Regions from separate parts of the Corallincola holothuriorum genome, predicted to be linked through region 2. Evidence: riboswitches for the same ligand, from Rfam matches in the RefSeq annotation. Region 2 holds a riboswitch; each other region holds the start of a gene.
The links. Region 2 has a riboswitch for cobalamin ahead of DU002_RS04785 (TonB-dependent receptor domain-containing protein). Riboswitches for the same ligand answer to the same signal wherever they lie in the genome.
Positions count from the first base shown of each region.

Region 1: it holds a riboswitch for cobalamin, as region 2 does, so the genes downstream of both, nrdD (anaerobic ribonucleoside-triphosphate reductase) here and DU002_RS04785 (TonB-dependent receptor domain-containing protein) in region 2, are expected to answer to the same signal.
Region 3: it holds a riboswitch for cobalamin, as region 2 does, so the genes downstream of both, nrdA (class 1a ribonucleoside-diphosphate reductase subunit alpha) here and DU002_RS04785 (TonB-dependent receptor domain-containing protein) in region 2, are expected to answer to the same signal.

Region 1 is NZ_QPID01000002.1:581,081-592,090, reverse strand. Features, by position in the region: gene DU002_RS05585 (hypothetical protein) at 1-60, opposite strand, end outside; gene DU002_RS05580 (transposase) at 294-1,010, opposite strand; gene DU002_RS19340 (hypothetical protein) at 1,244-1,393, opposite strand; gene DU002_RS19420 (RHS repeat-associated core domain-containing protein) at 1,671-2,441, opposite strand; cobalamin riboswitch at 2,549-2,762, shown strand; gene nrdD (anaerobic ribonucleoside-triphosphate reductase) at 2,919-5,054, shown strand; gene nrdG (anaerobic ribonucleoside-triphosphate reductase-activating protein) at 5,054-5,527, shown strand; gene DU002_RS05555 (hypothetical protein) at 5,572-6,264, shown strand; gene DU002_RS05550 (hypothetical protein) at 6,284-6,604, opposite strand; gene DU002_RS05545 (CobW family GTP-binding protein) at 6,680-7,741, opposite strand; gene DU002_RS05540 (protein kinase family protein) at 7,934-9,031, opposite strand; gene DU002_RS05535 (LuxR C-terminal-related transcriptional regulator) at 9,180-11,010, shown strand, end outside.
Region 2 is NZ_QPID01000002.1:415,823-426,832, forward strand. Features, by position in the region: gene DU002_RS04755 (hypothetical protein) at 1-714, opposite strand, end outside; gene DU002_RS04760 (MBL fold metallo-hydrolase) at 983-1,987, shown strand; gene DU002_RS04765 (lipid-binding SYLF domain-containing protein) at 2,131-2,682, shown strand; gene DU002_RS04770 (OmpW family outer membrane protein) at 2,878-3,555, shown strand; gene DU002_RS04775 (sensor histidine kinase) at 3,621-5,549, opposite strand; gene DU002_RS04780 (substrate-binding domain-containing protein) at 5,554-6,510, opposite strand; gene DU002_RS04785 (TonB-dependent receptor domain-containing protein) at 6,754-8,616, opposite strand; cobalamin riboswitch at 8,672-8,812, opposite strand; gene DU002_RS04790 (cobalamin-binding protein) at 8,841-9,692, opposite strand; gene DU002_RS04795 (cobyric acid synthase) at 9,689-11,010, opposite strand, start outside.
Region 3 is NZ_QPID01000002.1:101,463-112,472, forward strand. Features, by position in the region: gene DU002_RS03425 (FAD-dependent oxidoreductase) at 1-423, shown strand, start outside; gene DU002_RS03430 (YeeE/YedE family protein) at 428-871, shown strand; gene DU002_RS03435 (YeeE/YedE family protein) at 871-1,314, shown strand; gene DU002_RS03440 (tetrathionate reductase family octaheme c-type cytochrome) at 1,612-3,228, shown strand; gene DU002_RS03445 (cytochrome b/b6 domain-containing protein) at 3,243-3,833, shown strand; gene DU002_RS03450 (hypothetical protein) at 3,892-4,218, shown strand; gene DU002_RS03455 (DUF3373 family protein) at 4,251-5,654, shown strand; gene DU002_RS03460 ((2Fe-2S)-binding protein) at 5,809-6,006, shown strand; gene DU002_RS03465 (AI-2E family transporter) at 6,220-7,302, shown strand; gene DU002_RS03470 (GrxA family glutaredoxin) at 7,364-7,618, shown strand; gene DU002_RS03475 (DUF2167 domain-containing protein) at 7,888-8,772, shown strand; cobalamin riboswitch at 8,968-9,194, shown strand; gene nrdA (class 1a ribonucleoside-diphosphate reductase subunit alpha) at 9,331-11,010, shown strand, end outside.

The sequences.
Region 1 (11,010 bases), 170 kb from region 2:
GCAAGCTGTTAAAGCAACGGAGAGTAGGAATATTAAAAACCCCTTTCTTCCTTGGTACATACTACAACCCTTCCTATTTCAAGACTGACTATTTGAATTTGTTAAAAATTTAACGCGATATTGTTATGTATGCGTTAATTTTAGTCAACTATTTGTTAGCTTTGACTAACGTTTTGTTTATACTTCCAGATCAAAGGTGAGACCATGTGCCGGACCACATCACACTTTGACGACGCCTTGGATCGATAGGGTCGGATCGATAGGGTCAGAGTCATTGATCGATAGGGTCAGAGTCATTGATTTCCGGAAAGCCCTTTAAAGTCCGCAGACTTTCGATCTCCACCTCGGCCAAGCGGACTTGTCCTGCGCCCCGTCTGCTTGGCGATCTGTTCTTTGAAGCGCCCTTCTCCCAGCACCCAAGCCTTATTGGTCGCATCGCGGACCTCTTTCAACGTATAGTCAGGAATATGATGCCTAAAGAGGGCTTGATAAGCCGCCTTACGCAATAAAGGCGTCGCGCCGAGCGCAATATAGCAAGGGTGTGGAGTCAATAAAGCGATCGCTTTGTCCAACGCATTCCCCTGATAACTCGACCACGGATATTCCGCCGGATGCGCAACCATGTCTGCCCTTACCGGATTAAGTTCTATATAACGACTGACCAACAGAAAATAACGTTCACAATCCACCAGCGCCGATTTATATCGACCTTCCCATAACGTGCCACTCCTTTGGTAGGTTTGATTAATGTAACGAACATAGAATCGCCCCAAAGATTGCATTAACTGACTCACCCCCTTTTCTGTTGCAGGTGTCATCAGCAAATGCACATGGTTCGTCATCAACACATACGCATGCACACTGACAGCGTACTGCTTGGCGTACTGCCTGAGCCTATCCAAATACACGGCGTAATCTTGCTCCGCAAAGAAGCAGGCCTGTCGATTATTACCACGTTGAATAACGTGTTGAGGAATACCGGGAAGATTTAAACGAGGGAGCCTAGCCATCACGTCAGTCCTTTGACATAAAACCTTAAAACTAGCCCTGTCCGGCAAAAAATCAACTTCGCTGATAGCGAAAAATACACAATAAAAAAGCCGCCAAAAATGGCGACTTCGTAGAAAGTCAACCTAATCAAAACAAAGACCAGCCAAAATTAATGACTCTGACCCCTTTGATCGATCGACTCTGACCCCTTTGATCTGACCCCTTTGATCCTTTGATCTTAATAAAGGATAGTTTAATCCTGACGATTGTTTTTTTCGCCACAATAATAAACCTTTTGAGCATCAGCATTACTAAGAGACAAGTCATCTCCCTCTCCATGCTCATCAATACCATTCTCCCCGAATGAATAAACTATTTCTTTTCCTTCATTACGTTCAACCATTATAACGTTTCCCCAAGCATCGCTAAATATTTCCCGGTCTAGGTCGAAGGTCTTTAGTTGCAAGATATCGTGAGTGTCAAGCAGCCTAACTATAGACAATTGATAGTCAAGACATCTCAACAGAGATTTCCCAGTAAAGTTAATTAAATAAGGAAATCTAAGGGAAAATAGGATAGTCAAAAACAAGATTCCAACGACAAAAATACAGATCTTTAGAAATGTTGACATACCTATCTCACCTTAGAATAGCCTTAAACAGATAATGAAAAACTTTCTACTAGAAAGCTACTCCACCGGCATTGTGAAGTGAACCTGGGTCATAAGTTCGATGTGTCAATTGACCACCTTGAAAGTGATCTTTCATTTGCCAAATCGACTTAATCCATCTCTTATCCTTATATGGTAAAGGTATAGCTACTGCCGAGAGAGGATCTTTACCAGTGTATAGAGAGCCAAAACCGGATACAGTTATGCCTGAAAGATCTCTACTCAGAACTTGTGCCAGGCTTCCATATCCAGGGTCATCAACCGGTGGCGTTGCGCTGTTACACGCTAGCAAATCGATATGGCCTTCTGGAGCCATTTTATCTCGCAGAATATCTGATAACTTCCAGCTTTTTCTTTCGCTATTACTAAGTCTTGCATAGCCGTTAGGGTGAATACTAATACTGCCATTTTCACCGACCATCATAATACCTGGTTTACCATGTTCTAAAAGTGATAATTCATGGACTGATTCATTTTCTAATCCACCTATAAACCCAACAAAATCATTAGCATTCATATAACCATGGTCAGTTCCGTTAACGTTAACTCTTGCATGCCCATTGGGATCAACAAACCCTGTCGGATTCCCCCCAACATACCCATAAGTATTCAACCCACCGTTCAGGCCAATCGGGTCACTCTGAATATACCGCCCAGTGTTGGGGTCATAATCCCGGAAGTAGTTATAATGCAGCCCACTTTCACCGTCATAGTATTGGCCCGGGAAGCGCATATTGAAATAGATCTTCTTGCCATCACCGTCGGGATCCATAGGCAGCATCACATTTTAAATGATTCCTTGGTTTCACCCATCCAAAAGCTTGCCTTCGATCAATGAAACTGTAGTTCACCAAACACCACATCTAGTGCCTTATGCTTTTTACTGCCACTATATATACAGATTGTGGTCCGCACACATGCGCAAGCATGGGGACAATAGGGAATCCGGTGAGAAACCGGAGCTACCCCCGTAACTGTATCTGGTTGGTACGCTGCATCTTCTGTCCATATCTGATGGGCAAAGCCACTGGCTTAGCGCTGGGAAGGCGGCAGTTAACTCAATACCAGAAGCCAGGAGACCTGCCGCAATCACCAATGCCATGCTGGGCGGGGTGCACCAGTGCAACATGAATGATTGGGCGATATGGTCAGCGCTAGTTGATGTTCGCCTACTTATCATGCTGTGACTATTTGCCCTCGCTTACCATCGCCCTACATCAATCTAAGCAGTACAGAATAATAAGTTCAGGAGATGAACATGCAGCAGGTCGTGATTAAACGGGATGGCAGTCGCGCCCCTTTCAACCCCAAACGGATCCAGTTGGCGATACAAAGCGCTTGCGAAGTGGTCGGCATTCGTTCGGCAAAAATAGCTGAGCAGATCACCGAGCAGGTAGCGAGTCAATTAGCACCGCTTTCCGAGTTGCATATCGACGAGATCCAACAAGCTGTGGAAGACAGCTTGATGGCCAGCGAGCAAAAAGCGGTGGCCCGCGCTTACATTGAGTACCGTCACGACCGCGATCTGGCCCGGGAAAAAGCCAGTCACCTGAATCAGGAAATACGCGGCTTAATGGAGCAGAGCGACCTGAATCTGCTGAATGAAAACGCCAATAAAGACAGCAAGGTGATCCCCACCCAGCGCGATCTGTTGGCGGGTATCGTCGCCAAGCATTACTCCCGTCGTCATATTCTGCCAAAGGATGTGGTGAGCGCCCACGACCGGGGAGAGTTGCACTACCATGACCTGGATTACGCGCCGTTTTTTCCGATGTTTAACTGCATGCTGATTGATCTAAAAGGGATGTTAGAGCAAGGCTTTAAGATGGGTAACGCGGAGATCGATACGCCAAAATCGATTGCCACTGCCACGGCGGTTACCGCACAGATCATCGCCCAAGTAGCAAGCCATATCTATGGCGGCACCACGGTCAATCGTATCGATGAGGTACTGGCACCTTATGTCACCGCCAGCTACGAGAAGCACTTGGCGACAGCTGCCGAGTGGCAGGTATCGGATGCCGAGTCGTTCGCCCAAGCGCAAACCGAAAAAGAGTGCCATGACGCGTTTCAGTCATTGGAATATGAGGTGAATACCCTGCACACCGCCAATGGCCAAACGCCGTTTGTGACCTTCGGCTTTGGTTTGGGTGAAAGCTGGCAAGCCAAACTGATCCAACGTTCCATTCTGCAGAACCGTATTGCCGGATTAGGCCGTAATCGCAAAACCGCAGTTTTTCCGAAACTGGTGTTTGTCATTAAAGAGGGCCTTAACCGCAGCCCGCAAGATCCCAACTACGGGATAAAACAGTTGGCCTTGGAGTGTGCCTCGAAGCGCATGTATCCAGATATTTTGAACTACGAGCAAGTGGTGCAAGTCACGGGTTCCTTTAAGACACCGATGGGCTGCCGTAGTTTCTTAGGTCAGTATGAAGAGGACGGCGTGGAGGTTCATGATGGCCGCAACAATCTGGGCGTGGTTAGCCTTAACCTGCCAAGGCTGGCGATGGAAGCTGACGGTAACGAAAAGAACTTTTATCGTTTGCTTGATGACCGCTTACTGTTGGCCAAAAAAGCGCTCGATTCGCGCATCGCCCGCTTGGAAGGTGTCAAGGCACGCGTCGCACCGATCCTTTATATGGAAGGCGCTTGTGGCGTGCGCTTAAAAGCCGATGATGATGTACTGCAACTGTTCAGGAATGGCCGCGCGTCTATTTCCCTCGGCTATATCGGCCTGCATGAAACCATCAACGCACTCTACAACCAGCAACAAACGGCTACCGATGCGCACCCATTCGATGACCAAATGTTGCAGCAAAAAGCGCAAGCGATTGTTGCGCATCTGCGTCTGACGACTGAACGCTGGAAACGGGAAACGGGCTTTGGCTTTAGCTTGTATGCCACCCCCAGTGAGAACCTCTGCAGCCGTTTCTGCCGCTTAGACACCATAGAGTTCGGCATTATTAAAGGGGTAACGGATAAAGGCTATTACACCAATAGCTTTCATCTCGACGTTGAGAAAAATACCAACCCCTATGACAAGCTCGATTTTGAGATGGCCTACCCTGCGATCAGTAATGGCGGCTTTATCTGCTACGGCGAATACCCCAATTTGCAGCATAATCTGCAGGCGCTAGAAGATGTGTGGGATTACAGTTACGATCGCGTGCCCTACTACGGTACTAACACGCCGATAGATGAATGCTACCAGTGTGATTTCACAGGCGAATTTGATTGCACCAGCAAAGGCTTTACCTGTCCTAGCTGCGGCAACCATGATCCAGCCAAGGTATCGGTGACGCGTCGGGTTTGCGGCTATTTAGGCAGCCCAGATGCGCGGCCATTTAATGCTGGCAAGCAGGAAGAGGTAAAACGCCGAGTGAAGCACCTGTAATGCACCTAAACGCCTATTACCCTGTGGATGTGGTCAATGGCCCCGGTACCCGTTGCACCCTGTTTGTGTCAGGGTGCGAACACCAGTGCAAGGGCTGCTATAACCAGTCGACTTGGCGTGCTGACAGCGGGATCTTATTCACCTCAGAGATTGAGGATCAGATCATTGCTGACCTCAACTGCACGCGGATCCGCCGCCAGGGGCTATCGCTGTCAGGCGGCGACCCCTTACATCCGGCCAATCTGGACGCTGTATTGCATCTACTAAACCGAGTTCGCAACGAGTGCCAGGGCAAAGACGTTTGGTGCTGGACCGGTTATCGTTTTGGGCAACTCACCACCGAACAGCAGCAGGTCACCGCCCTGATAGATGTGCTGATCGACGGCAAGTTTGAGCAAGCATTAGCATCGCCAGAACTGCCTTGGCGTGGCAGCAGTAACCAACAAGTCATTACACTCAACTGCACCAAATGATATCTTTAATGTGCGCTCAAGATAACAGACGGATAAGCAGCCAAATGATCACGCGTATGTTCCAAGACTTCCGAGTAGAGATCCGAACAGAGCGTGGCGCGTTGTTCAAACGTTTCACACCCCAATCGGCAAGCGACTGGACAGTAATGATAGAGATGTTCGAGGGATGGCGAGCGCTGGATTTCTCTGAACAAATACTGACGATGATTGATGAGCAACAAGCCATCAGCCAGCAAGAATACACGCTGCTCGCCAGCTATTTTAAATTTGGTGAGATGCAACAAGAGAGACGCGTGTTTAAGGTCACGATCCATCGACTAACCGCGACTCATCATCTGTTACGCCCAGCCCTGCTCGCGGGGTGCTCAGCTACTCTCTGTAGTCTGCTGTTCGGCACGCTCTTTCTTTTGATATACAGCGCTGCAATCGCCCCTCATGCAGATATCACCTTAAGCGTATTCTTATTGGCTCTAATAACACTACCACTGGCAATGATTGCTGGCGGTTGCTTCGGACTGCTACAAAGGCAGTGGAAAGAGACCAAAGTGATGGGATTTGTGATGGCCACATCGGTACCACCGATGCTTCTTTTTTGGTTGCAATTTCGTTCAGTGGAAGCGTTGCCAGAACTTGCGTTTGCAACCGCCACTCTAGCAGGCGGCGCTGCTTATCTGCTCTTTTTAAAGCTATTCAAACTCAGCCTACGGGAACAGTATCTGCGGCTTTTTCCCAAATAATCTCACCAACAACACAGATTCACCGCGGTTGATCAGGCTTATTGGCATACTCCAGTTCGCAGTTACTGCTTTTGAACGTTAACTGCGGAGGTGGCTCAGAGAACAACAGCGATACCACGCTACTTTCAGGCACTTCAAATACAGCTTTGCAGCCATCGCTAAAATATATCGTCCGCGCTTTATAATCGATTGATTCAAGCGTTTCTGCGACCTTTGGATGCGCGGCGATAAAATCGGTCATCACTCGCAAATCTTCTGCCACCTGGTATTTAGGAGCCATCATGGCTAACGACACTGAAGAATAAATCAAACATAGCAATCCGAAACCAAGCTGACGCATCTAATAACACCTCCGTAAGAACTCCAAGTTTAGATAGCCTGCCATGGCGTGTCGAGACAGAGCCATTCTCATCGCTCAGTCTAATACTCCGTTCTGCGATAAACAGCCCCTGAGTCCCTTTTCAAAACGATCATGATCGGCCCGATTTCCACCTATCACAACAACGCGGCTATCGTCACACTGCTTTAACGGGCAGCTAGAGAGCACACCATTAACGACATTAAATGCAACGTTGCCCTGTGAGGTACGAAATACCCCCTTTACCCGCTCAAATGGCAATTCGGTTAGCAATGCATAGAGCGGCAGATAGTCAAAGGTTAGCGACCCTGATGCGATCCAACTTGTGCTGAGCATCCCCATATCTTCATTGCTATCGATCCTTACCAAGCCAGTAAGATCTTTGTCAGTCAGCTCGATGCGCTCATCACTCAAAGCGCTCTCATTGGTCGCCACACCGACGGCTGCGGAAACACCGACGCCAGTCGTACCAGTATCAGGATCTTTGCCTTTAGCTGGTGCGGCAAGCCACCCCAGCGCTAACTCACCCTGACGGGTCTGCTTAACCGGTAGATGTTGTAAGTTCAACTCGGTAAGAAATTGCTCTAACGCCTCAAGCTCTCCCCCTAGATAGAGATCCGACTTGTTGGCAACAATAAGGTCTGCCACCTGATGCTGTTGAATAAAGGTGTCATGGCGTCGATATTTTGAATCACTTAAGTTACGCGCATCCACCAAAGTAATGGTGGCTTGCAACTCAATCACATCCTGATAGTGAACAGCTGACAGCGCAGCAATAATCTCCTTCGGATGACCCAAGCCTGTGGGTTCAATGAGTAAACGGTCGGGACGAGCCTGTTTGATTAATTGGTTCAGCGCCACCTGCATAGGTACGCCTGCGGTGCAGCACATACAACCGCCGGGCACTTCCCGAATGAACAACGTGCCGTTATCACCCTGCGCGGCCTGCGGATCGCCACTGATTAAGGCCGCATCGATCCCCACTTCGCCAAATTCATTCACTAAAACGGCCCAGCGCTCATCGGCCGGTTTATCTTGCAACAGCTTCATGATCGCTGTCGTTTTACCGACACCAAGAAAGCCGGTGATGATATTGGTGGGGATCGCCTGAGTAATAATTTTCACGAGCAAAAATCAACTAAGAATCTCGGGGGAGGCCAGCTTATCATGGCTTGATGCCAATTCAGAGCCAGCCTGCAACAACCTAATTATAATCAGACAACGCGGCGCAGTTTCACGGCATAAAACTAGCGTACCGGCAGCCAAGTGAAAGCTTATTCTAATCAACTCCGTTGTCAGAACTGTTCACTGTTACTGTAATTGGAACGCCTTCGCCTGACGCCGCTGCTCTGTTGTGCGACTCAACAATGCTTGCTGAGTTAACAGTTCATCACCAAAGAACAAACCATCCAGCTTTTTCAGAGCATCAAAATGATCTGTGAGCACTTGCTCTACCCGATCTAAACGCTGCAAGGTCATTGGCGTACAGGATTGGCCATGCAGATCATCATTGACGTCCAATAGATGGGAACGAAAACTCTCTACCAGAAACAGATCATCGAGTGCTGAAGGCGTGGATAAAGCTTGTTGCCAGCGCTGAACAAAGCCTTGCACCCAATCAAGTACCTGTTGCTGTGCTCCTGCTTTTTTAAGAGCTGCGTACTTACGCTGATAGGCCTGCAACGCCAGTCGCTTCTCTAATTCGAACAGCGACATGATCTCCCGCTGCGACCAAGTACTCTCTTTTTTCAGCAAATAGCCAAAGAAATTGCGCGTTTCCAGCCGCTCCACACTGTGGAATAGCGGCGCATCCAGCCCACAACTATTAAACTCACTGAGCGGATCAAAGGTGTAGCAGTAACCAAAATCGAACAGCGAGATATCATGGCCATCAAACAGAATATTACCGGGGCACAGATCCCACTCGATGATCCCTTGAAGTTCGAAGTTAACAACAGTATCAAATAACTGGGTCAGCACCACTTCATTGAATTCGGTTAACAAGTTTCCCTCAATCCATGGGGATAACATCACCCCATGTTGGAACGACGCATACACAGTCGGCACAACATGGGCAAACGCTTTGCTGGTTGCAGCTTGGTTTTTTAGCTGCTGAAAATCCCGCCGTCGCTGCACTTCGTTGAGAAATGAAGTTTGCCCATCGACATTCTTAACCAAACTCTCAGGCCGTTTCAGTTTTAAGTTCCAATCTTTACCATCAACACGGATATGGTAAACATGGGCGGTTAGACCGCCGGCAAAGGTCTCCACGACATAAGCTGAATCAGCGGTGGTTTGCCGCAGTTGCGCCAAGGGCAAAGGCAATAGCGCCTCATTCCCCACGACAATCTCCTGCCCCGAGGCAACAAAATCTAACTGTGACTGCTGGCGCTGTTGTTCACGGTTCATATCCATTCCTATACAGATGACTTAAAAGCATGGCAGGATTATCCCCATCTCCTTTAACAGAGATCATCCACCCTTAGGGTGGAATCTTTTATTTTCATACCAGCTTATCGCAACACGTTGACTACGACACGGAGCGCCGCACAAAACAATGATCGCCACAGAAGCCTTGGCAGTTAGTTCTTTGGATGCTGCCCCCTGCACAAACGAGCTGAGCCCGTTAGACCCCCTGTGGCAACTCAATCCAGCACTGGCAAATCCACCGAACACACGAATAACGCTACTTCACGCCCCAACAGGCTACGGCAAAAGCAGTTTGGCAATGCATTGGTTAAGCCAGTGGCAAGGTTGTTGTTTCGGCATCAAACTCGACCCGAGCGATAATCTGCTCAGCGCCTTTGTCATCCATCTCACCCAGGTGCTGAATTTGCCCACCATCGCCGCAGAGCAAGAGCTAAGCCAGGCCTCTGACAACGCCATTTTGAGTGTATTAAAAGCTCAACTTCAGCAATGGCAACCCAGTCAACCCGCGCTACTGGTGTGTGATAACTTACACCTGATCACTGAGCCAAGCATTCAGCAACTGCTGCTCTTTCTGTTCGATTTAGGCTTGTTCAAACTGATCCTCTGCTCGCGCCATGCCCATGCTGACTGGCTCAGCCATTATGATTTGCAGGGTGAGCTTTCCGTGGTAGACCGTCACGACCTGCAACTGAGCATGGCACAGGTGACCGCACTCACCCAGTCGGTAGACACAAACTTATCCACCGAGTGGCAACAGCAAACACAACAGGCTTTACAGGGCTGGCCCGCCCCCTGGCGAATGGTGTTGCGACTGTGTGGCCGCGGCGTTCCCTCGGATCAGGTCGACCTTGATGAGATCGGCGCCAACTTGTCCGATTACCTGGTTCAGCAAACGATCCAACCCCTACCTCCCGCACAACAACATTTGCTGCTGTCATTAGTCCCATTTGCACAGTTTGATGACGCGTTACTCACCGCACTTGATCCACAGCAACCACACAAAGCGTGGCTGAGTAAGTTGATCCTGGAGCAGCTTTTTATCAGCCGCACTGACACCGGCCAATATCAAATGGTGCCCTTCTTCCGACAGGCGTTAAACCACTACCTGGTGATCAATGATCCCGAACGATTGGAGATCGCCAATCACAATGCTTGCCGCGCACTGCTTAAGCGACAGCAATGGCATGCCGCTGCCGAGCTGGTCAAACAACAACACAGCCCCATGCTGGCAATCGATTGGTTAGAGAGTGTCGGTTGGCACTGTTTCCATCTTGCACATTACAGGCTGCTCGACGACGTTTTTTCGCTATTAAGCACTGAGCAAAAACAGCATCACCCAGAGATCGCCTTGCTTTATGGTTGGTGGTTGCTCGAAGCACAAAAAGACAGTGGTCTGAGTAACCAATGGGTGCAGCAATTGCCCTTGCCAGAATGGGATGAACCGCAGGTCGCACGATTTAAAGTGCTACAGGCTGAGACTCACTATCAGTTTGACCTGTTAGCAGAAGCATTACGTTATGCCGAGCAGGCACTGCCTCTGTTGACACTTCCCCACGACAGATTGTCTGCCATGTTTACCCGTGCCATGGCGTTACTATGGCTAGGTCAGGTCGATGACGCAGCAAAGCAACTGCAACACCTGCAGCCCCTGGCCAACACCGAACATCAGCACCATATCGCACTGGCGGCTACCTTACGGCTAGCCAATGTGGCGCAGATCCGCGGGCATATCCAGAAAGCACAGGCATTAGCCGAGCAGGCCCATGAGCTCGCGCAGCAACGACAACTGCTCAGCGACCACCTGTACGATGCTATTCAACGCACCTTAGTTGAGATCTACCTGCAACAAGGAGACCTTAGCAGCGCACAGAAAGCATTGGAACGCGGGGAAGAATTAACCCATCCGAGAGGCGATTATTGGCTGTTTCCTTACGTCACATGGCGTTTGGCCATTGCGC
Region 2 (11,010 bases):
GACCAACTTGCATTTCATTTTGGCCTGCTTTGGCTGGTATTTTTTGCAGTCATCCATCGCCGCCAAATCCGCTTCTTCCTGAGAGGCCTCGCTTCTGCCTTCGCCAAACTTAAACTTATAACCCGATACCGTCATGGCAAGAGCTTTGTATCCACGGGCCCCTCCATATCGGTAGAATGTGACGGCACTATGAAACTGCATGGCTGCAAGGTCCGGCTCACTTTTTACTGTGTGAAAAACTGAGCCGGTAGTGTTTTGGATGTTCCATTTGCCAAACTTCCAGAAATTCTCTGCGTCTTTTTCGGTTCCAAAGCTCCCTGAATGCATATTTGCAAACTGTTTGTCGTAGTAGACGTAAAATGCCGGAAGTCCGGAAATAAAGAATTTTTGCTTTAGTTCCGGGTAGTCGTTTATCTCTCTCAGGCTGTTAAAACCAACATAGATATGGCGATAGCCAAGATCGAACTGATCAGTCATCCCTTCGAGCATCTTTTGTGAGTTAGCGCAGTAAACACAGCCTTTGCCATCTAATCCCATGAATATATAGAGCGGTGACTTTTCTGACTCCTCATCCAGATGTGCCATCACTTCACCAGGGTTGACCCGGGTGAAAATACCGCTGGTAACTAAGGGGTTAGTTTCTGGCTGGTTGTCTGCTGCGAAGGTTTGAAAAACACAGGATAGAAGTAGGGGGGTAAAGAGAAATCGAATCATTGAAAAGTCCTTTGGGGTGATAACTAATGGCGTTCCTCGCTGCATTAGTGTGGCAAAACATAGTTGAACTTATGTTGTTCTCAGGCAAACAAGATTAAAGATTATCAGTTTAAGTTCAACCGCTAAAACAGATCCTAGTTATTGCTAACCAATACTTACCGTTGTAGCCAAAAATACGTGTAGCGTTTTGTTACGTTTCTTAATCACTCGTTGGGCAGGCTATCGGTATTCTGATCGCGAACCAGATGAGTGATATCGAAGGATTAGAATGAAAACTCTCAGCCTGACATTTTTGGTGCAGATAATGGCCTTACTACTTACCGCCTGCAGTGCCCCACCCAAATTGGATGCACGCATTGAAATCACTGCGGACCAACGCAACTCTGAAACCGATTTTCCAAATTCTGTAAAACCCTTGCTGGAAAAAGAGTGGGCAGATGGTAAGCAGGCGTGTTCTGCTGCGCCTTACAGCGCGATTGATGTCTATCAGCACAGTGCCACCAGTTATATCCTTCGGGTCAACAAGTGCATCAGCTTTGAAGCGCCGTTTGTTTATTTGCTGATAGGTGAAGAGAAAGTGCTAGTGGTGGATACTGGCCCTAGCGATGACACTGATTTATTGCCCCTGTATCAAACGGTTAAACAACTGGTGTCTGAACACTCAGAGGGCGAGTCGAAGCCATGGCTGGTGATTCATTCCCATAGTCATAGCGATCATTATGCTGGAGATGCTCAGTTTGAAGGAGTGTCAGAGGTGACTTTGGTATCTCCCAAAGCTAAACCCATGACCCAGTTCTTTGGTTTTGATAGCTGGCCGCAGGGCGAGGCCAATATCGAGTTGGGGAGTCGGAATCTGGCGGTATTCCCGATACCGGGCCACCAGGAAGAATCCATCGCCATCTATGATCCACAAACCCAGTGGCTGCTGACTGGTGATACCGTTTATCCCGGTTTGATCTATGTAAAGCACTGGCAGGATTATCGCGACAGTGTGCATCGGCTGTATCAGTTCACTCAAACCCATCCAGTCAGCGCTGTATTGGGCGCACATATAGAAATGACCACCACGCCTGGGCTGTACTACCCAATCGGCACCTTGTATCAGCCCAATGAACTACCGCTACCATTAAGTGTTCAAGACCTAGCACTATTAGATAAACAGCTGCAAAGCACAGCGCAGCCGAGTGAAATTACTTTTGACCGCTTTGTTGTCATGCCTATGACTGAGTTGCAGATACAGCTAAGCAATAGCGCCCGGCTGCTGAGTCAGTGACCTTGTGAGATTGTGTTCGATAAAAAATTAGCAAGTCGTTGCTACTGAATTTCTTTGAGTAGAGTTAAGGAGATACTCAATTTTTGACTATGCTTTTTGCAAGAGTCTGTCTCTTAACTTAAATCCCGATAAAAGGTGAAGCAATGAATAAAGTACTTTCAATATTGATAGCTATGGTTCTTGTGGGATGTTCTGCAAAAGGTTCAAACCCCTCAGAGCAGCGAGCGGAGATTCAAAAAATGAATCAGGAAGTTATCAGCGCCGTATACAAACAGGAACCTGCGGCGAAGAAACTTATGGGTTCTGCTGCGGGTTACGCTACTTTTTCAAATGCTCAAGTCAACGTGATTTTTGTCGCTGGTGGTGGTGGCTACGGCATGGCTAAAAACAATTCGACTGGGAAAGTCACCTATATGGAGATGGGCGAGGGCGGTATTGGCCTTGGCCTAGGCGCTAAGGATTACCGAGTGTTGTTTGTTTTCCATACTCAGAAAGCCTTGAACTCATTTATTGATGATGGCTGGGTTTTTGGTGGTGAAGCTGATGCCGCAGCAAAGACTAAAGATAAGGGGGGCGAAGCCAGCGGTGGTGCAAAATTTGGTGATGTTACCGTGTACCAGCTGACAGAGGCGGGATTAGCAATTCAGGCTACGGCAAAAGGCGCAAAATACTGGAAAAGTGATGAGTTAAATTAGGGGCACTATTTGTCCTGTTTTATGCGACGACTTAGCCTCGCTTAATCGGTTGAGGTTAAGTCGTTGAATATAGATGTCAGAGTTATGTTTTGTGATTGCGCTCGTTAATTGATCTGCATCAATTGATTTAGATCAAGAGCTCCACCTGTTAGCCGCTAGATAATTTCATCGAAATAACAACAAGTGGTTAACACGATGAAAACAAAAATAGCGTCTTCTGTTCTCTGCGGTTTAGTTCTCATGTCCCCTCTTGCGGCACAAGCTCACCAGGCGGGAGACTGGTTAGTACGCGGCGGTATCATTAATGTCTCACCTGATGATAGTTCCGGTAATGTCTATGTCGATGGCTTGGGGTCAACCGATATGGGGATCGGGGTAGATGATGATACCCAGATCGGTCTTAACTTCGCCTATATGTTTACCGACAATATTGCCGTTGAACTGCTGGCGGCAACGCCATTTACCCATGATGTTGATCTGGAAAAGTCGCAGTTAGGGTTGGGCGATGGCAAGCTGGCTGAAGTCAGTCATCTACCACCGACGCTTTCTGTGCAGTATTTCTTTGGTACTAGCGAGTCGGTGTTCCGCCCTTATGTGGGGGTCGGCCTCAACTACACCGTATTCTTCGATGAAGAGTTTAGTGGCAGTCGTAAAGAGCAGGGGTTCAGCGACTTGGATCTGGATAGCTCTTTCGGTTGGTCGGCACAGCTGGGCGCTGATTATTCGATCAATAAAGATTGGTTCGTCAATGCGCAGGTGCGCTATATCGATATCAGTACGGATGCCGACTTTAAAGTGGGCGGCGCTAAAAGCAGTGTGAGTGTCGACATTGACCCTTGGGTTTATATGGCCAGTGTCGGTTATCGATTCTAATGGGCGAATACAGAGTAAAAGAGCGGGCTGGTTAGCCCGTTTTTTGTTGTGATCACCCATTGAAGCTAAGGCGCGATATAGGGCAGGTTGATGGTAAAGGCCACGCCGCTACCGAGTTTGCTATCGCAACGAATCGTGCCGCCAAGGTTTTGCGTTACCAGGTTATACACGATATTCAGGCCTAAGCCGGTGCCGCCTTGGTTGCGTTGGGTGGTAAAAAAGGGATCAAAAATATGCGGTAGATCCTGTGGTGAAATACCTTGGCCGCTGTCTTGATAGGTGACAATCACCCAGCTTTCCGCCGCTTCGACATCGACCCTGATCTCGCCCTTGTCCTTAGGGTGAAACCCGTGTTTATAGGAGTTGGTCATTAGGTTCGAGATCACTTGCCATACGATCCCCGGATAGCTGGTGATCTTCAGACTCTTATCGCAGTTAAGGTGGGTGGTGACATCAAAGCGCTTAAACTGTGGTCCTAAACTGACAAAGACGTCTGAGATCGCTTTCTGAAGTAGAAGTTCCTGTTTATGTTCCTGGTGTTGATCTGCGGCTACCTGTTTAAAGGTCTGTACCAATTGTGCTGCCCTATGCAGGTTATTTAGGGTGAGGTTAAGCGCATGGTGGCCATCGTTAAAGTAGTGATCCAAGTCGCTACGCTTCAGTTCTCCATTTGCCAGTTTGCGTTGCTGTATCTCAGTTTTTTCCAGCACCATGGAGGATGCCGTGATCGCTACGCCTAGCGGTGTATTGATCTCATGGGCAACACCTGCCACTAAGTTACCCAGCGCTGCCATCTTTTCACTTTCAATCAGCTGTTTTTGTGTTTGCTGCAGGGTGTCGTAGGCTCGTTTTAATTCTCGCTGTTGAGTGCGCTCATTACTGACGATACTGGTGTAGTCATTGAACCATTGCACCAGTTGGTTGATCTCCTGAATGGAGTATTGGGTGGTAATGGGATGCATTGATTCGCTATTGGGTTTGGCTTCGGTGACGGTGCGTATTGGTAAAATGATCCGGCGCGCAATATAGAGCATCGCCAGTATCATCAGCAGTAGAGAAAAAGCGATACAACCTATGGTGAGCTGGCTGATAAGGCGCGCGTTGGTCTGCAGGCGAGACTGCGGTATGACACCTATCGTACGCCAGCCCATATTGGTGATCTCTGTTTCTAAGTGGCGCTCTAGTGGCTCGGATGCGTTGAAGAGCGTGGCTTGAAAGCGGGCAGTGTCATCGCTTGCTGCTGTGTTCAGAGCTAATGTTTGGCCAATTTTGGATTGTGATGGGTGATAGATGATCCGGTTTTTCTGATCGACAATGATGTGGTACATCCAGTCTTGGTTTTGCGAGTGGGTGTAATCATAGAGTGCGCTGATCGAGAACTTCAGTACCAGAAAACCAACGGTTTGGTAGGCCACCAACTGTTCATCAAACTCTTTTAGCGAATAGAGTGCGGGTAAGACTAAGCCGTAGGGAGACTGGATATGTGTGTTGTGCTCAATTCCCGGCCAGCACAGTACCTGCTCGCGCTGCTGACATTGCTGCAACCAATTCGTAAACAGCGCGGTGTCGTAGGTGCCGTCAGCGGCAACGTCACCTACGCCGAATATCGAATCATCGGTGATGATTTCAACCGCAAGCAGATCATTGGCGCGGATCATTGAGCTGAGCTCCGCTTCGATTCTTGACTGCAGTTTGAGTTTTTCGATACGGCTTAACTCTGTTTGCTGTTGTGTTCGCAGCAATAGCTCTGCTACCGCGTCATTTTGGGCAATGCGGTTAGCGAGCCTTTCGGTATTGGTTGCCATTAATGCAACAGAAGCGGCACGTTCTTCAATCAGTTCTTGAGTCAGTGTTTCTGCTTGTTGGGTTAGCCCATTGACGGAGAGCTGGTAAGTGACACCGCCTAGTACAATTAAAGGCAGCAAGGTTGCGACCGCCATATAGGTAAGTAACCTGTTTTGCAGTCGGTTGAACCAGGCTGGCCCTGAGATCATCGTGTTACAGTTCCGTTGTGGTGATCAGTTTGACGTCAACTAACACGCTATCTTTTACCTTTTGCTTATTCAATAAGCTTACAACGGTTTGCACGCCCACATACCCCTGCTGGAAAGCCTGTTGATCAATGGTGGCAACCATTAACCCTTGTTCTATGGCCGAGCGGGCGTCGGGCACATTGTCATACCCAGCAATCTTTATCTGTTGCAGATTGTTTTCCTGCAGGTAAAGAGCCGCGCCCAGAGCCATCATGTCATTGGCACAGAACACCAGAGACAGATCCGGATGCAGCGCATGCACCCTTTTTATCACTGCGTAGGCCTGATCAAGGTGCCAGTTTGCCTGTTCCGAGGCGACGACGGTGATCTGCTCTGCTTCGTCGAATGCTTGGCGGGCGCCGTCTCTCCGCTGACGGGCGTTTTCGGCGGCGCGGGGGCCTTCAATAATCAGTGCCGAGGCTGCTTGCTCGACGCCACGACTAAGGTACTCGGCCGCCAAGTACCCCCCTTGATGGTTATCCACGGAGACGAATGGGATCGGTTCAAGACCGCTACGCGCCAGCGCATCCTGGTCGATACGGTTATCAATGTTAACCACGCTAATGCCGCTTTGTATCGCCTGCTTGAGTACCGGAATAATGCGAACAGAGTCAGCAGGCGCAATAACAATGGCATCGACACCTAATTTCAGTTGCTGTTCGATAATATCAATTTGTTGTGGCACCAATGTCTCATTGGTGCCTGATTTGACGATCAGCTCAATACCGCTCTCTGCCGCGGCTAGCTCTGCGCCACGTTGTAGCTCAATATAAAACGGATTCACCAACGACTTCATTACCAGTAGCACCCGAAAGGGTTTGGCTTTCTCGGTTGTGGGTGAAGGAGGCGTTGGCGCTTCATTACATCCAGCTATAACCAAGGCGCAGAAGATGATTGAGACACTAATCATTTGTTTTAACATTGAATACCACCCACAGATTGACTGTCGTAATTCAGCTGTAAGCATAGTTAATCGGCTGTCATAAGGGGAACTAAGTTGATCATCCCTGGCGAGAAGAGGGGGAAGTGAGAGCCAGCAGTATTTGGTGAGGCTATAAGAGGGGGAGTCACCGGGTTAGCGGAACTTATGGTCAGGTATATTAGCGAAAAAAACGGGCCACTATCTGGCCCGTTCATTCTGTAGCTATATAGCGAACACTGCTAATTACAGTGAAAAGCCGCGATACGAGACGCCGACAAAATACTCACTGCCAGGGGTGTTGTAGCCCAGCACATTTTGGTAGGTTTCATCGAACAGGTTGTTGGCTTTCGCCCGTATGGTCCAGCTCGGCGTGACATAATATGCTAGAGCGATATTGACTAGCTGATAGTCATCTAAACGCTGCCCGGCATCGCTACGCTCACCGTGATACTCATACTGGCCTAACAGCTCAAAATCTTGCCAATCATAACTCACCTGATAACTGGCTGTTTTCCGAGCGCGACGAATTAATTGTGAGCCTGTGGCCTGATCTTCTGCATCAACGTAGCTCAAGGTGGCTCGGTGATCGAGTCCGGCTGTACTGAAGTTAACAGTGGATTCTCCGCCGGTGATCTTCACTTCGTTGATGTTCTCTGGACTGCAGTTCCAGAATTCGTCACAGACCCATTCGATGAGGTCGTCTATCTCTGTGTAGTAGAGACTGGCGGTCACTTTGATGCCGGCATAGCTTGAACGCAGCAAGAGTTCATAACTGTCGGCAGTTTCAGAGGTTAGATCTGGATTGCCTTTCGAACCAAATGACTCCGGATAATAAAGATCATTAAAAGTCGGTGCCTTGAAGCTGTGCCCTGCATTGAGCGCTACCAGCAGTTTGTCTGTCACGTTATAGCCGATGCTGGCATTGTAAGTGGTTTCTGAGTCGATATTTTCGACATCATCGTAGCGAATGGCTGCTTCTGCGATCCACTTTTGATCTTGAAACAGGGCGTTGCCAAAGATCGCCGATACGTCGCGGGAATCTTCCTCATAGTCGGTGTTGGCGTTGATATCTTCGCGATAAAAATCAACACCGGCAGAAACCGTGAACGGGTTGTATAGCTGATAGTGGTTAACCCAGCTTACTTGCTTACGACGTGTTTCAAAGAAGTCGCCGTCGCCTTTGGCAATACCGTTGCCATAGTTCTTGTTGTAATCCCGAGTTTGGGAGAAGGCGAAGGTACTTAGCCATTGTTCTGTTTGGTAATTACCTCGCAGTTGCCAAAGGTAATTATCGTAATCATTCTTGTTGGCACCGTAGCTGTTGTCATAGTCGTTGCTGCCATCATCAACCTGGCCTATCCAGTCAACGACGATCTGCTCGTTGACGCGATAATCACCGCGGATCGCGGCAGATAAGCGATCGTAACCGTCGTCGTCAAACTCTGTATCTTCACGGGCATCAAAGCCACGGCTATCTTCGGCGCTCAGGCTGATGGTGGTGGTACCAGCATCGTAGCCAACACCTATCTGACCATCACCGCTGACGTATGAGTCGCTGCCGGTTTCGGCACCTAACTGATATTCACCTGCACTCATGCGACGGGTAAAAATATTGATCACGCCGCCAATCGCATCGGATCCCCACATCGAGGCTCTTGGCCCTTTCACCACCTCGACACGTTCGATCTGTGCCATGGGCAAGTTCTCGATCGCTTTGTTGCCAAGGGTAGCGGAACCACTGCGAACGCCATCGATCAGGATCAGAGTTTGGTCAGAGCCGGTACCGCGGGTAAACAACGAGGTTTGTTGACCTGCGCCCCCTTGCCGGGCAACGTCCAAACCGGCGACAGTGGCTAATAGATCGGCCAGTGATTTTGGTTGCAGCTTGTCTATCTCATCACGGGTGATCACTTCGACCGAGGCCATCACCTGATCCACATTTTGTGGTGTTCGACTGGCGGTGACTATGATGTGTTCAACGGGTTGTTCGTCCGTTGGCAGCACTTCGTCTGCCACCGCATGATTGCTGATAATACCGCCCAGTGTTAGCAGACAAACCTGGTACCAAGGGGTTTTGTTTGTTGTGGTTCGAAACGTGTTGTGCATTGTTTTCCTCATAAATGACGCCCTCCGCGTCAGGTTCAATGTGTAACGGCTTACCTGCCGCAAAATAGCTTGGGTCGGTTCCGGACTCTGTGATCATCGATCTCAGTTACCGTTGCGGGGGCAGTGCCGGATTTTCACCGGCTTCCCGAATGACATCAGTGGCTGAAACTGTGTCGCCCAAACCTGTTGTTTAACCGATTTTCTAATCGATTGAATTCTTCTCTTTATTCGTCGCCTTTTACTGTGTAACGGCTGCGTGCCGTCATCAGTGATTCACACAGCTTGTGCATGCCATCCAGCGCACGAGGTGAGAAGCGATGCAAAAGATCAGCATCAATACCATAGATCTGTTGATGTTTTACGGCTGGCAGTTCCTGCCAAGCTTGCCAATCGAAATCGGTCGCGCTGTTACTGCCGTGATCATCTGGGTGCACGATCACCTGGGCTTCGCTCAGTAGAACTTGCTCTAAGCTGACTTGCGGGTAGGCTGTTTTCGCCTCGGCCATTACATTGACACCGCCACAATGGTCGATCATTTGATGGATCCAGCTCTGTTTCGACACGCTCATTAACGGGGTGCCCCATAGCTGATAGAACACCTTGATTGGCGGTTGGTTTTTGTAGGCTCGTCTTAGTCCCAGCATGCGTTGGCGGTAGGCGGTCGCCGCTGCATGCGCTTGCTCTTGATAGCCAAGCATCTCGCCAAGCTGCTCCATTTCGTTGGCAACCTCTTCCAGCTTGCTCGGTTCGCTGTGGTAGATGGGATAACCCATACGCTTGAGTTGTTCGATATCACCGGGCTGATTTCCACCTTGCCATACCACGATGAGATCGGGCTTTAGTTCTATCACCCGATCGAGCTGTATGCCGTGATAGCCACCAATACGAGGGATCGATAATGCATCTTCCGGGTAATCTGCATACTCTGTTGTGGCGATGATCTTATCGCCGGCACCGATGGCATAGAGCATCTCAACTGCGTGGGGAGACAGGGCGATAATGCGCTGTGGCGTCGCGGCATAGGCGGTGAGTGAAAATGTGGAGATGGCCAATAGAGCCAGTGTTGTTTTTATCATCTGTTCGTTCCCTGAAGGCTTGGTGTGTCAATGGAAAGGAAGCTGTTGAACCGGGTTAAATCTAAATGTGTTTCGAAGGCGTCGGCAAGTTTATTAAGTTCCTGGTCGCGCAGTGTATCAACATCTACCGTGGCCAGCGTGTGACCACAAACCCAGGAGAGTACGGCGGCACAGGCGGCTGGGTGATCGAGTAATCCGTGCAGGTAGCTGCCGATGATCTGATTATCCTCATCGATCGCCCCTTCCGGTTGACCATTGAGTGTCATCAGTGGTCTTGAAAGCGCTGCCCCTTGGCTATCACCTGCGTGTATTTCATACCCCTTTACTGCTGCCTGATGTTCGTCGAGTTGCAGCTGCCCTGAGCGGTTTTCCAGGGTTTTAGCTGTCGTCAGGATTGTCTCCAGTTTCAGGTAACCCAAGCCAGCACTCGTTCCTGGGGAACTTTCTATGCCGTTGGGATCTGCAATATGTTGTCCCAACATCTGGAAGCCACCACAGATCCCTAGCACTTTACCGCCGTAGCGCAGGTGTTTATCGATCGCCTTATCCCACCCTTGCTGACGTAAAAAAGCCAGATCGTCACGCACGCATTTGCTGCCGGGTAGGATCACCAGATCTGCCGCAGGCATGGCATCCCCCATTTTTATCCAGATAAGGTCGACGGCAGGGTTTAAGCGCAGGGGATCCAGATCGGTATGGTTACTTATTCTGGGCAACACGGGAACGACAATTCGCAGCTGGGCTTGCTCTTTCAGCTGCGCGGCGTTAATGGCGTCTTCTGCATCCAGTTGCAGATCATGCAGATAGGGGATGACACCGAGTACCGGCTTGCCTGTTTCCTGTTCCAGCCAATCCAGACCCGATTGCAGCAAACTGATATCGCCGCGAAAGCGATTGATAACAAAACCAACGACGCGGGCCTGTTCACTAGGGGATAGCAGGGCCAGCGTTCCGTGGAGGTGGGCGAATACGCCACCACGGTCAATATCGGCAACAATAATCACCGGGCAATCCACCGCTTCGGCAAACCCCATATTGGCGATGTCTCTATCCCGTAGATTGATTTCGGCAGGGCTGCCAGCCCCTTCAACCAGGATCAATTCATACTGCTCAGCCAATCGCTGATATGAACTCAGCACCGCAGACATAGCCACGGTTTTATACTGGTGGTAATCAGTGGCATCCATATCTGCAACCGGATGGCCGTGAATGATCACCTGGGCGCCGATATCCGTATTGGGCTTTAGCAACACCGGGTTAAAGTCGGTATGAGCAGCAAGCTTGCAGGCTTCTGCTTGCAACGCTTGCGCGCGACCTA
Region 3 (11,010 bases), 310 kb from region 2:
GAAGAACTTGAGCTGTGTTATGCGCCGCCCTACGGTTCGGCCAAAGATCCTGTCAATCTGGCCGGATTTGTCGCGGCGAACTGGCTGCGGGGTGACACAGATCTTTGTTTTGCCGAAGAACTCGCTGCAATAACTGCAGAGCAGAAATTACTGGATGTGCGCACACCTGCTGAATTAGAGCGCGTGGGGGCATTCGACGGTGCCATTAATATTCCGGTGGACGAACTGCGTGATCGTCTGACTGAACTGGACCCGACGGTCGAATATCTGGTGGCGTGTCAGGTCGGCTTGCGCGGGCATGTGGCTTATCGCATGTTGGTAAACCGTGGCTTTAAAGCGAAAAATCTGACCGGTGGCTTTAAAACCTGGCAGATGTTTAAAGGCTGTCGTCAAGCGACACCGCTGGTGGTTGAAGGGGAGTAGCCTGATGATCGATATGGCAAACTTTACTCCGGTGAGTGCACTCTTGGGGGGCATGCTAATTGGGACGGCAGCGCTTTGGTTGCTACTCGCCAATGGGCGAATAGCCGGTATCAGTGGCATCTTCAGTGGCTTGTTTTCACTGTCGATGGCTGACAAACGCTGGCGCCTGATGTTTTTGGCTGGCTTGTTACTTGGTCCGCAGCTGTGGCAATTGGCCGGCGGTGAATTGCCGATTTTTCCAAAGCATAGCGTCCTTTGGCTCATGGCTGCCGGTTTGCTGGTGGGTTTGGGCACGGGCGTGGGTTCTGGTTGCACATCGGGTCATGGCATCTGTGGGATTGGCCGCTTATCACCGCGTTCGCTGGTGGCCACGGTCACCTTCATGGTCAGCGCCATCGTCACGGTCGTGATTATCAACCAGTTCAATGTGATTGCTGGAGGCCTCTGATGAAGTCATGTTTATCGGCGCTGTTGGCGGGGTTGCTATTTGGTGTCGGTCTCGCATTTTCGCAGATGTTGGATCCAACGAAAGTGCTTGGTTTTCTCGATCTGTTTGGCTACTGGGATCCCTCACTGATGTTGGTGATGGGCGGTGCACTGTTAGTGTATCTGCCTGGGTATTTTCTGCTGGTTAAACCGAGAGTGGAGCGTTCTGCGGATGATTCGTCTGGCACCGCTAAGCCACTGTTCAGTGATAGCTTTAAGCTGCCCGCGTTCAAACAGATTGATCGTCGCCTTGTGTCTGGTGCTGCCCTGTTTGGTGTCGGTTGGGGTATGGTTGGGCTTTGTCCTGGCCCGGCATTAGCCTCCCTCAGTTTTGCCGGAACTCAGCTGCTGCTGTTTGTCGTAGCGATGACAATCGGACTGTGGTTGGCGAAACGCTTCACTTAGACCTATTCGGGGATGAGTTCGCAGGCAGATGCCTGCTGACTCATCTGTTTTTCCCGAAATGACACCTCCCTAAATGTTATTAACGACAACCCCGTTCTTTGCCTATCGAATAAACGGCTGTTAACCAAGTCACATTCGAAATAAATTAATTAAGAAAATACGCAATTCACTATTTATATTGATCTCAACCCGCCTTTCCTTTGTAACCCCCATGTTAATTTTCCGATCGTTATCTGCTGAGTAGCGATCCTAGCCACCGCAGAAACAGCATATCGACATCGTGAGTGGTGAGGTGGGATGAAAATTAAAGGGTTGTTGCTGTTTGCCAGCGTATTGCTTTTGGTTTTAACCAATGTATTGGCCAATGAACAAGCTGATGGTACGCCAAAACCTCGTGCGGCAATGACTGCCGATCACAGCAAATTTGAACAACTGGATCAGGCGTTTGATTACGCTCCGGACGTCACCGAAGCCTGCTTGGAATGCCATACCGAAGCCGCTGAACAGGTACATGACTCATTTCATTGGCGTTGGGCTGCGAAAGTAGACGGCAAAATGGTAGGCAAAGGCGAGAACGGTTTTAACAATTATTGTGTCGCTGCCCGCGGTAATGAGAGCTGTACTCAGTGTCACGCTGGCTATGGTTGGCGTAATGATAAATTCGACTTTGAAGCGGAAGAGAATGTCGATTGCCTGGTGTGTCATGACACTACGGGCACCTATAAAAAATCCGCGGCCATGTCTGGCCACCCTTACTACGAAGATACCTTGATTGGTGGTCAACTGATCCCCGCCGTGGATCTGCGCCGTGTGGCACAGAATGTCGGCCAACCACAGCGAGAAAATTGCCTCTCTTGCCATGCCAACGGGGGCGGAGGTAACGGTGTAAAACATGGCGACACCGACATGTCATTGGTTGACCCAGTGCATGAACTTGATGTGCACATGAGCAGTGACAAGCTCAATTTCAGTTGCCAAACCTGTCATAAAACTAGTGGCCATGAGATCGCCGGACGTTACAACGGCAAGGTGGCATTTGTTGATCACCAATTAGATATGGGACGCGCCGAGCGTGATGGCAAAAACCTCTCCTGCGAGTCCTGTCACGGCAACAAGCCCCACGATCAAAGGCAACTCGACAACCACACCGCCAAGGTAGCGTGTGCCTCCTGCCATATTCCGGAGATGGCCCGAGGCCCTTACCTGACCAAATTGAGTTGGGATTGGTCCACCGCGGGTCAGCTGAAAGATGGCAAGCCATTCTCTGAAGATGCGCTGTTCGACGGTGTGGAAGCCCATCGCTATATGTCGAAGAAAGGCACCTTTACTTGGGGTAAAAATGTGGTGCCAGAGTATCGCTGGTACAAAGGTGAACTGCAGCAGAAAACTCTACAGGACGTCATCGATCCGATGGCTGCCCCTATTGATATTAACCCGCCGACCGGTGACTACCGTGATCAGGATGCCCGCATCTGGCCATTTAAGATCCATCGCGGCAAACAACCCTATGACACTGAATTTAATCGCATCCTGCCGATCAAGCTCTATGGCAAAAAAAGCTCCGGTGCATTTTGGACTGAATTTGATTGGCAAAGAGCATTGCAGGTAGGGGCTGACAATAACCATGTTGAATTCAGTGGCAGTTACGGGTTTATCGAGACCAATGGCTACTGGCCTATCAAACATATGGTGGCGCCCGGTGAGCAAGCGGTGGACTGCATTGAATGTCACCAGCAACAGGGGCGCTTGGCGGGGTTGAACGATTTCTACCTGCTGGGACGAGATTCCCATTCGCTGGTCGACGCCTTCGGTGCCCTGGCTATTTTTGGCGGCCTTTTCGGTGTGGCTGGCCATAGTGGCTATCGCTATCTGTCGGCACGGCGTCGTGCCGTTAATAATGCCAAAACTTCTTGAGTCAGGAAAACAACATGAGTGCTGTGGTTGTCATTTTTAAGAGATTTGAACGTTTCTGGCATTGGGCGCAGGCGGCGATGGTGTTGCTGCTGATCGTGACCGGATTTGAGCTGCACGGTTTTTTCCGCTTGTTTGGTTTTGCTGATGCCGTGTCATTGCATGATTGGGCTGGCTTCTCGTGGGCGGTGTTACTTGTGTTGGCATTCACCTGGATTTTCACTTCCGGGGAGTGGCGTCAGTATCTGCCGCGACTGGAGGGACTTGGCGCCACCGTGCGTTTCTACCTGCTTGGCGTATTCAAGGGTGAGTCACATCCCCATCACATGACACCGGCACAGAAGTTCAATCCGCTGCAGGGAGCTGGTTATCTGGGGATCGTGTTCGGGTTGTTGCCGTTACAAGTTGCCACCGGCTGCCTTTACTTCTTCTTCCCTGAATTACGCGCGGCCGGTTGGTTGCAGAGCATTGATTGGGTGGCATGGCTACACACCTTTAATGCCTATTCCTTGCTCAGTTTTCTGGTGATCCACCTGTACATGATCACCTTCGGTAAAAGGATCTCCTCCCATCTGCGGGCGATGATCACCGGTAAGGAAGAGGTTTAGCAGTGTTTGAGAACCGGAAATAGAACATACATTTGTGATTGGTTAAGAGGTTAAAGAGATGAAAAAAATAGTCTTAGTAATGATTGCCGTGATGCTGTCGTTCAGTGCCCACGCTGATGCTGATAAAGGTAAAAAGTATTACCTCAAGTATTTGCGTCCCTATTTTGAAATCAATGGTCAGGAGTTTGCGTCAGAACATCTGAAAGTCGAGTGGAAGCGCTTCTTTAAAAATGACGGTAAGAAGTTCATCAAGAAATTCTCCAAGCAGTACCCGCAAGCACAAGAGTTTTTGGAAAGTGACACCTTTCAAAAGATCGCCCCGGATGTCGCTGATTTTGCCATCAAGTATGCGGCTGACAGTGGTGAATTAGCTGACTGCAACTAGCCGGCCTATAAAAACAATAAGAGAGTTTTCCAATGAAGAGATTAACTGGTGTGGCTGCCGCCGTGCTGTTAGGGCTTTCTATGCCCGCGATGGCGGATCTGAACGATGATGTTGAAGCACTCAAGCAACAGGTGCGCGAGTTACAGAAAAAAACTGGCGGAAATCATCTTAACTTCAGTGTCGATTATCGTGTGTCGATGGACAACATTGAGTATGAGTTGGCGGATGGTTCGACCGCCTCAAACGATGACTTACTGGCTAATCGTTTGTGGTTGAATATGGGCTATCAGTATAACGAAAAGCTGCTGTTTCGTGGACAGTTGGCTTACAACAAAGCCTTTGGCGATACCGCCATGCATAACCAACGTAACGAATCAGGCTATGCGGATTTTGATTGGGTGGTGAGTGAAAACTTAGACGACAACACCATTAAGGTGAAACAAGCCTATTTCCTCTATTTGGGGGATGCCTTCTTCGGTAATGAGCAGCTGCCATGGACATTCAGTTTGGGTCGGCGTCCTTCGACCACTGGCTTTCTCGCTAATCACCGCGAAGGGTTCGACAAAGCCAACTCACCGCTGGGTCACTCAATCAACGTCGAGTTTGATGGCCTGAGCTTGAATCTGCGGTTGGAAGAGCTGACTGGACTCACAGGTAATGCTCTGAAATTTTGTGCGGGACGGGGATTGAGCAATGCTACTTCCCGTTTCAGTCCAGCGGGAACCGATTACGCCAAAGATCCAGACAAAACCGACGACATTGATATGGTGGGCATTATCTTTACCCCCTATAACGACGGTCAATACGATGTGAAACTGCAGGCATATCATGCCAACAACATGATTGGTCTCGATATGAATGACATCATGATGACAGGTGAGCAGACCTTCTATGATTTCGGTGATCTGAATAACGTTACCTTGTCAGCCGAGATGAACGGGGTGGGGGAGTTTATTAATGATTTCCTCGACGGCACCCGTCTGTTTGCCTCTGTTTCTATGTCGCAGACCGATCCCAACAGTGATATGGCGATGTTGGGATCAACAGAAGATGAGCGTGGCTATTCCTATTGGTTAGGGGTCAATGTACCGGGCTTCTTCGACGATGACTCGTTTGGTTTTGAGTTCAATCACGGTTCCAAATACTGGCGCTCGTTCACCTATGGTGAAGACACCATGATAGGCTCCAAGATCGCCGCACGTGGCGATGCCTACGAGGCCTACTACAATCTACCGCTGGTGGATAAGGCGCTGACACTGCAACTGCGTTATACCTACATCGATTACGACTATACCGGCAGTAACGGTTTCTTTGGCAATGCCACCGGCACGCCAATGCGTATTGACGATGCTTGGCAGATGGCCCAGATGATGGGGATGCCGCCACCGGTAAAAAATGCGCAAGATATTCGCGCAGTGATCCGTTATCAGTTCTAGTTGAACGGCTGCGAAGATGACAAGGCAGGGAGCTCTTCCCTGCCTTTTTTGCTTGCAGGACTTATAACCAATGACTGATCTAAATCAACAAAATGGCATTGATAACGATTCGCATTTAGATTACATTTGCCTTCATCGAAGTTTGGAGGCGTTTATGTTTGTTTGCATCTGTCATGGCATTACTGATACTCAGCTGAAAGAAGCCGTGGCAAACGGTGCTCAACGTTTGGCTGATGTGAAACGTTCGATGGGCGTTGCCAGTCAATGTGGCAACTGTGCTTGTAAAGCCAAGCAGGTGATCCAAGTGGCTTTGGCTGAAATCGATGACTCCTTGTTTGTCAGTGCGGCTTAATATCGTTTTATCACTCCCGCTCCTGCGCTCCGCTGAATGCTTTATCTTTTCCTCCGCCATACTGAAAGCCCTCTTTTGTTCTCAGTGCACTTGCACCTCGAGCTTGCTCAAGGGGTGAGACCTTTGCCCCATCTTCTTGGCTAACTCATTGTGACGACTTGGGTCGCTCGCTATAGTGGTTTTACTTATCTGATTCCTCACAGGGATGTTGCTGTGACAAACCTATTTGAAGGGCGCTCTAATCGCTTGGTGCTGTTGATATTTTTAGCGGTTGCCTTGTATGCGAGTTATGCGCTGATCCAACCCTATATACAGCCGATTATTTTGGCTTTATTGATCGGTATGCTGACCGTTCCTGCCCATGATTGGCTGGTCGTAAAGTTCAATGGTCGCAAGAACAGTGCAGCCATTGTCAGTTGTCTGTTGCTCTCTTTAGTGCTGCTTATTCCGTCGATTTTGGTGATGATAGCGATCCTTAAACAGGGCGTCAGTTATTCCAGTACCGTGCGAGAGTGGGCTGACGGTGGCAATGTCCATCAGCTATTGGGTCATCCTTGGGTGATCAAGATAAAGCAACTACTTGGCCAACTGCTGCCTGAAGACGCCCTGCATCCCGAAACCATTAAAGCTAAAGTATTGGATGTTGGCAGCGGCATGGGCAAACAGTTTGTCGGCATCTCTACCGCCATGCTGGGCAGTATCACCACCTTTTTTCTGAACTTTACCCTGATGCTGTTCGTACTGTTTTTTGTACTGCGGGATCATGAAAAGTTGATCCGGTTTTTCCGCCACGCATTACCTTTGTCGCGTAGTCAGGAAGATGCATTGTTGGCTGATATTAAAAAGGTCAGCAAGTCAGCCTTACTGGGCTCATTGTTGACTGCCATCACTCAAGGCTTTGTTGGTGGCATAGGTCTATGGATGGCAGGCTTTCCGGCGCTGTTCTGGGGTACGATGATGGCGTTTGCATCGTTGATCCCCTTTGTCGGTACCGCCTTAATATGGGTACCCGCCGCGATTTACCTGTTTGTCACAGGGGAGACTGGCTGGGGCATCTTTATGGTGGTGTGGGGCGTTGTCGTCGTTGGTTCTATTGACAACTTCCTGCGGCCTTTGTTTATGCAAGGGGCATCGATGAGTACCGTAGTGGTGTTCTTTTCCTTGCTCGGTGGCTTACAGGTATTTGGTTTGATTGGGCTATTATATGGGCCACTGATCTTTTCTATTACCCTGGTGCTGTTTCATCTATACGAAAAAGAGTTCTCTAATTTTCTCGATGATCAGGACGGCCGTTAATATTTTGCCGACAGGGGGTTGCGGTCATTGGATATATATTGGTTAATTGCGAGGAACGATTATGTTTGTGGTGATTTTTGGACGTTCAGGCTGTCCTTTCTGTGTGCGGGCAAAAGAGTTAGCGGAGAAGTTAACTGAGGATCGTGACGACTTTAAGTTCCGTTACATCGATATTCATGAAGAGGGGATCAGTAAGGCCGATCTAGAAAAAACGGTTGGTAAGCCGGTAGAAACGGTGCCGCAGATCTTTATCGATCAGGAACATGTTGGTGGCTTTACCGAGTTTGATGCCTATGCCAAAGAGCATTTGCAGTAGGCTTTCCCGCCATACCTATCTTGCAGAGGGAGTTTTCTCCCTCTATTTATCGCACTTGCCAGTTCTCTTGCTAGAAAAGCAGGCTTAAAACACCCACTTCTTATCTTTAATCAGATTAATTAGCATGTTCTTGCGGTAAATTTAACCTGTTTTGCGCTGCATAAACGACTGCAGGTGGCTAATTGTCATCGCTTTTTGTTTAGTCAGAACATCCACTTAAGGGTTTAGGCACCCTATTTCTGTCTCGCTGTTTTAAAAAGGAATTGAAAATGAGATTGATACCCGCCCTCTGTTTTATTGCATCTGTTTTACCCTGCACTTTGCTTGCTCAAGATGAGATGTTGAGTGCTGAAGATCAGGCTTATCTGGCATGGTCTTCGGAGTTCTTATCATCGCTGGATCCGCAAACCGGCGAGATCCTGTTGCCGGGCAGTATGGCTCGACTTCATGTGTCGGATGATTTCTATTATCTCGACCCGCAAGATGCCGAGCGTGTGCTCAGCGAGGCTTGGGGAAACCCGCCAGGCACTGGCGCTTTAGGGATGTTATTGCCTGCTGGGCAGACTCCGCTGGACGAGGATTCCTGGGCGGTTGTCATCTCATTTGAAGAAGATGGTTATGTTTCTGATGAAGATGCCTACAACATTGATTATGACGAACTGTTAGAAGAGATGCAGGCGGATACCCGGTCAGAGAGCGGTGAGCGCGAAGCAGCAGGTTATGGCTCAATTGATTTAGTCGGTTGGGCAGCTCGACCTTACTACGACAAAAGTCGTCATCAACTCTATTGGGCGAAAGAGCTGGAGTTTGACCACGATCCCAATCATACCCTGAACTACAGCATCCGCAGCTTAGGTCGCAAAGGCGTGCTGGAGATGAATTTTGTTGCTGGTATGAACCAACTTGATCAGATCAATGGCAGTTTAGATAGCGTACTGGCGATGGTGAACTTCGTTGATGGTCATCGTTACGAAGATTTTGACCCCACCTATGATGAGGTAGCAGCTTATGGCTTAGGTGCGCTTGTTGCCGGCAAACTGGCGGCGAAAACGGGTGCTATTGCCGGTTTTTTGCTGCTGTTGAAAAAGTTTTGGTGGCTGGCTTTAGTTGCCATTGGTGGCATATTCCGCGCTATCACGGGTAAGAAAAATTAGTTTTTGAAGGTTACCCTGTAAACCTTGCGTCGCCGACGGGGATATTGGGGTCAACACCTAGCGTGAGTTGATGCTCTCCGAATGGAGAGCATTGAGCAAATCTAATTTTTGCATTTGTAATGCTCATTTTTTATTTAACTTCTGTATATCAAATCACCTTTTAAACACTATATGTTGACGTAAATCAATTCTTGAACCACTATATGTGCCGAACGGTTCCCAAGGGCTTCTTCAATAGAATGTCCACGGATTAATAGGGAATGCGGTGAATTAGTGGTGTTTTTTTCGCTAATAATTCCGCAGCTGCCCCCGCAACTGTAAGTGCAGAGCCACGCTCAATAGCCACTGGAATGAGATTCCGGGAAGGCGAGTCAAGGCGAAGACGCACAAGCCAGGAGACCTGCCGTCGCGGTGTGTTTTTCGCACCAACTAACTGATTCGTCAAACATCGGGCGGGGTGATCCGGTGTGTGGCTCGACCATGCCCGGCTGTTCGCCTGAACGCTAGCATGGCTGGCGTCATACCTTCCCCTGCCTTGTCGCTACGGAGTTCGACAAGGTGAATAACAAAAATATCTCAATTGCCAAACGTGATGGCCGCCATGAACCGCTCGATCTGGATAAGATCCATAAGGTACTCACCTGGGCGGCAGAAGGGCTTGATACTGTCTCTGTATCTCAAGTCGAGCTTAGAGCACATCTGCAATTTCACGACGGAATTACCACGTCAGATATTCATGAAACATTGATTAAGTCTGCGGCGGATCTGATCTCGGAAGAGACACCTGATTATCAATATCTGGCTGCCCGGCTGAACATCTTTCATCTGCGTAAAAAAGCCTATGGCCAATACACGCCGCCTTCGCTATACCAGCACGTGGGTCGGTTGGTGGATCTGCAACGTTACGATGCCCAGCTACTAACGGATTACAGCATGGAAGAGTTCGCCCTGATGGATGGTTTTATCGACCACCAACGGGACTTGGACTTTGCTTACGCTGCCGTGAAGCAGCTGGAAGGTAAATACCTGGTTCAAGACAGGGTGAAAGGAGAGTTCTACGAAAGCCCGCAGTTTCTCTATCTGCTGATCGGTGCGTGTTTGTTTGCTAACTACGACAGGTCCATTCGTCTGGATTATGTACGTCGCTTTTATGATGCGGTGTCTACGTTCAAAATCTCTTTGCCAACGCCGATTATGGCGGGCGTGCGTACGCCAACTCGCCAGTTCAGCTCTTGCGTGTTGATTGAATGCGGTGATTCGCTGGATTCTATTAACGCCACCACCTCTGCGATTGTGCGCTATGTCAGTCAGCGTGCGGGTATTGGTATTAATGCCGGACGTATTCGCGCGCTTGGTTCATCTATCCGAGGGGGTGAGGCCAATCATACCGGTTGTATTCCATTCTTTAAGCACTTCCAAACGGCGGTGAAATGCTGCTCTCAGGGCGGTGTTCGTGGCGGTGCTGCGACGCTGTTTTACCCGCTTTGGCATTTAGAAGCAGAAGAGTTGCTGGTACTTAAAAACAACCGCGGTGTGGAAGAGAATCGGGTTCGGCATCTGGATTATGGTGTACAGCTTAATCGGCTGATGTACCAACGTCTGCTAAAAAATGCGGACATTTCACTGTTCAGTCCGTCAGATGTACCGGGGCTATACGAGGCGTTTTTTGCTGATCAGGATGAGTTCGAAAAGCTCTATCAGCAATACGAGCAAGACACCAACGTTCGCAAGAAAACCATTAAAGCCGTTGAGCTGTTTTCTCGCTTATTACAAGAGCGAGCGTCAACGGGCCGTATCTACATTCAGAATGTTGACCACTGTAATACCCATAGTCCGTTTGACCCGGCTAAAGCGCCGATACGTCAATCTAACCTGTGTCTTGAGATCGCGCTACCTACAACGCCACTGCAGGATATTAATGACAAAGAGGGCGAAATCGCGCTTTGTACGTTGGCGGCATTTAATCTCGGTGCGCTTAAGTCGTTAGACGAATTAGCCCCACTTGCCGATCTATTGGTGCGTGCATTAGACAGCTTATTGACCTATCAGAACTACCCCGTGCCTGCGGCGCAGCAAGGCTCGCTGAAACGACGCACTCTGGGTGTGGGTGTGATCAACTATGCCTACTATTTGGCCAAAAACGGCGTGAAGTATTCTGATGGTTCAGCGCTGGGTTTGACCCACCGTACCTTTGAAGCGATCCAGTATCATCTGCTGCAAGCATCTAACCAATTAGCG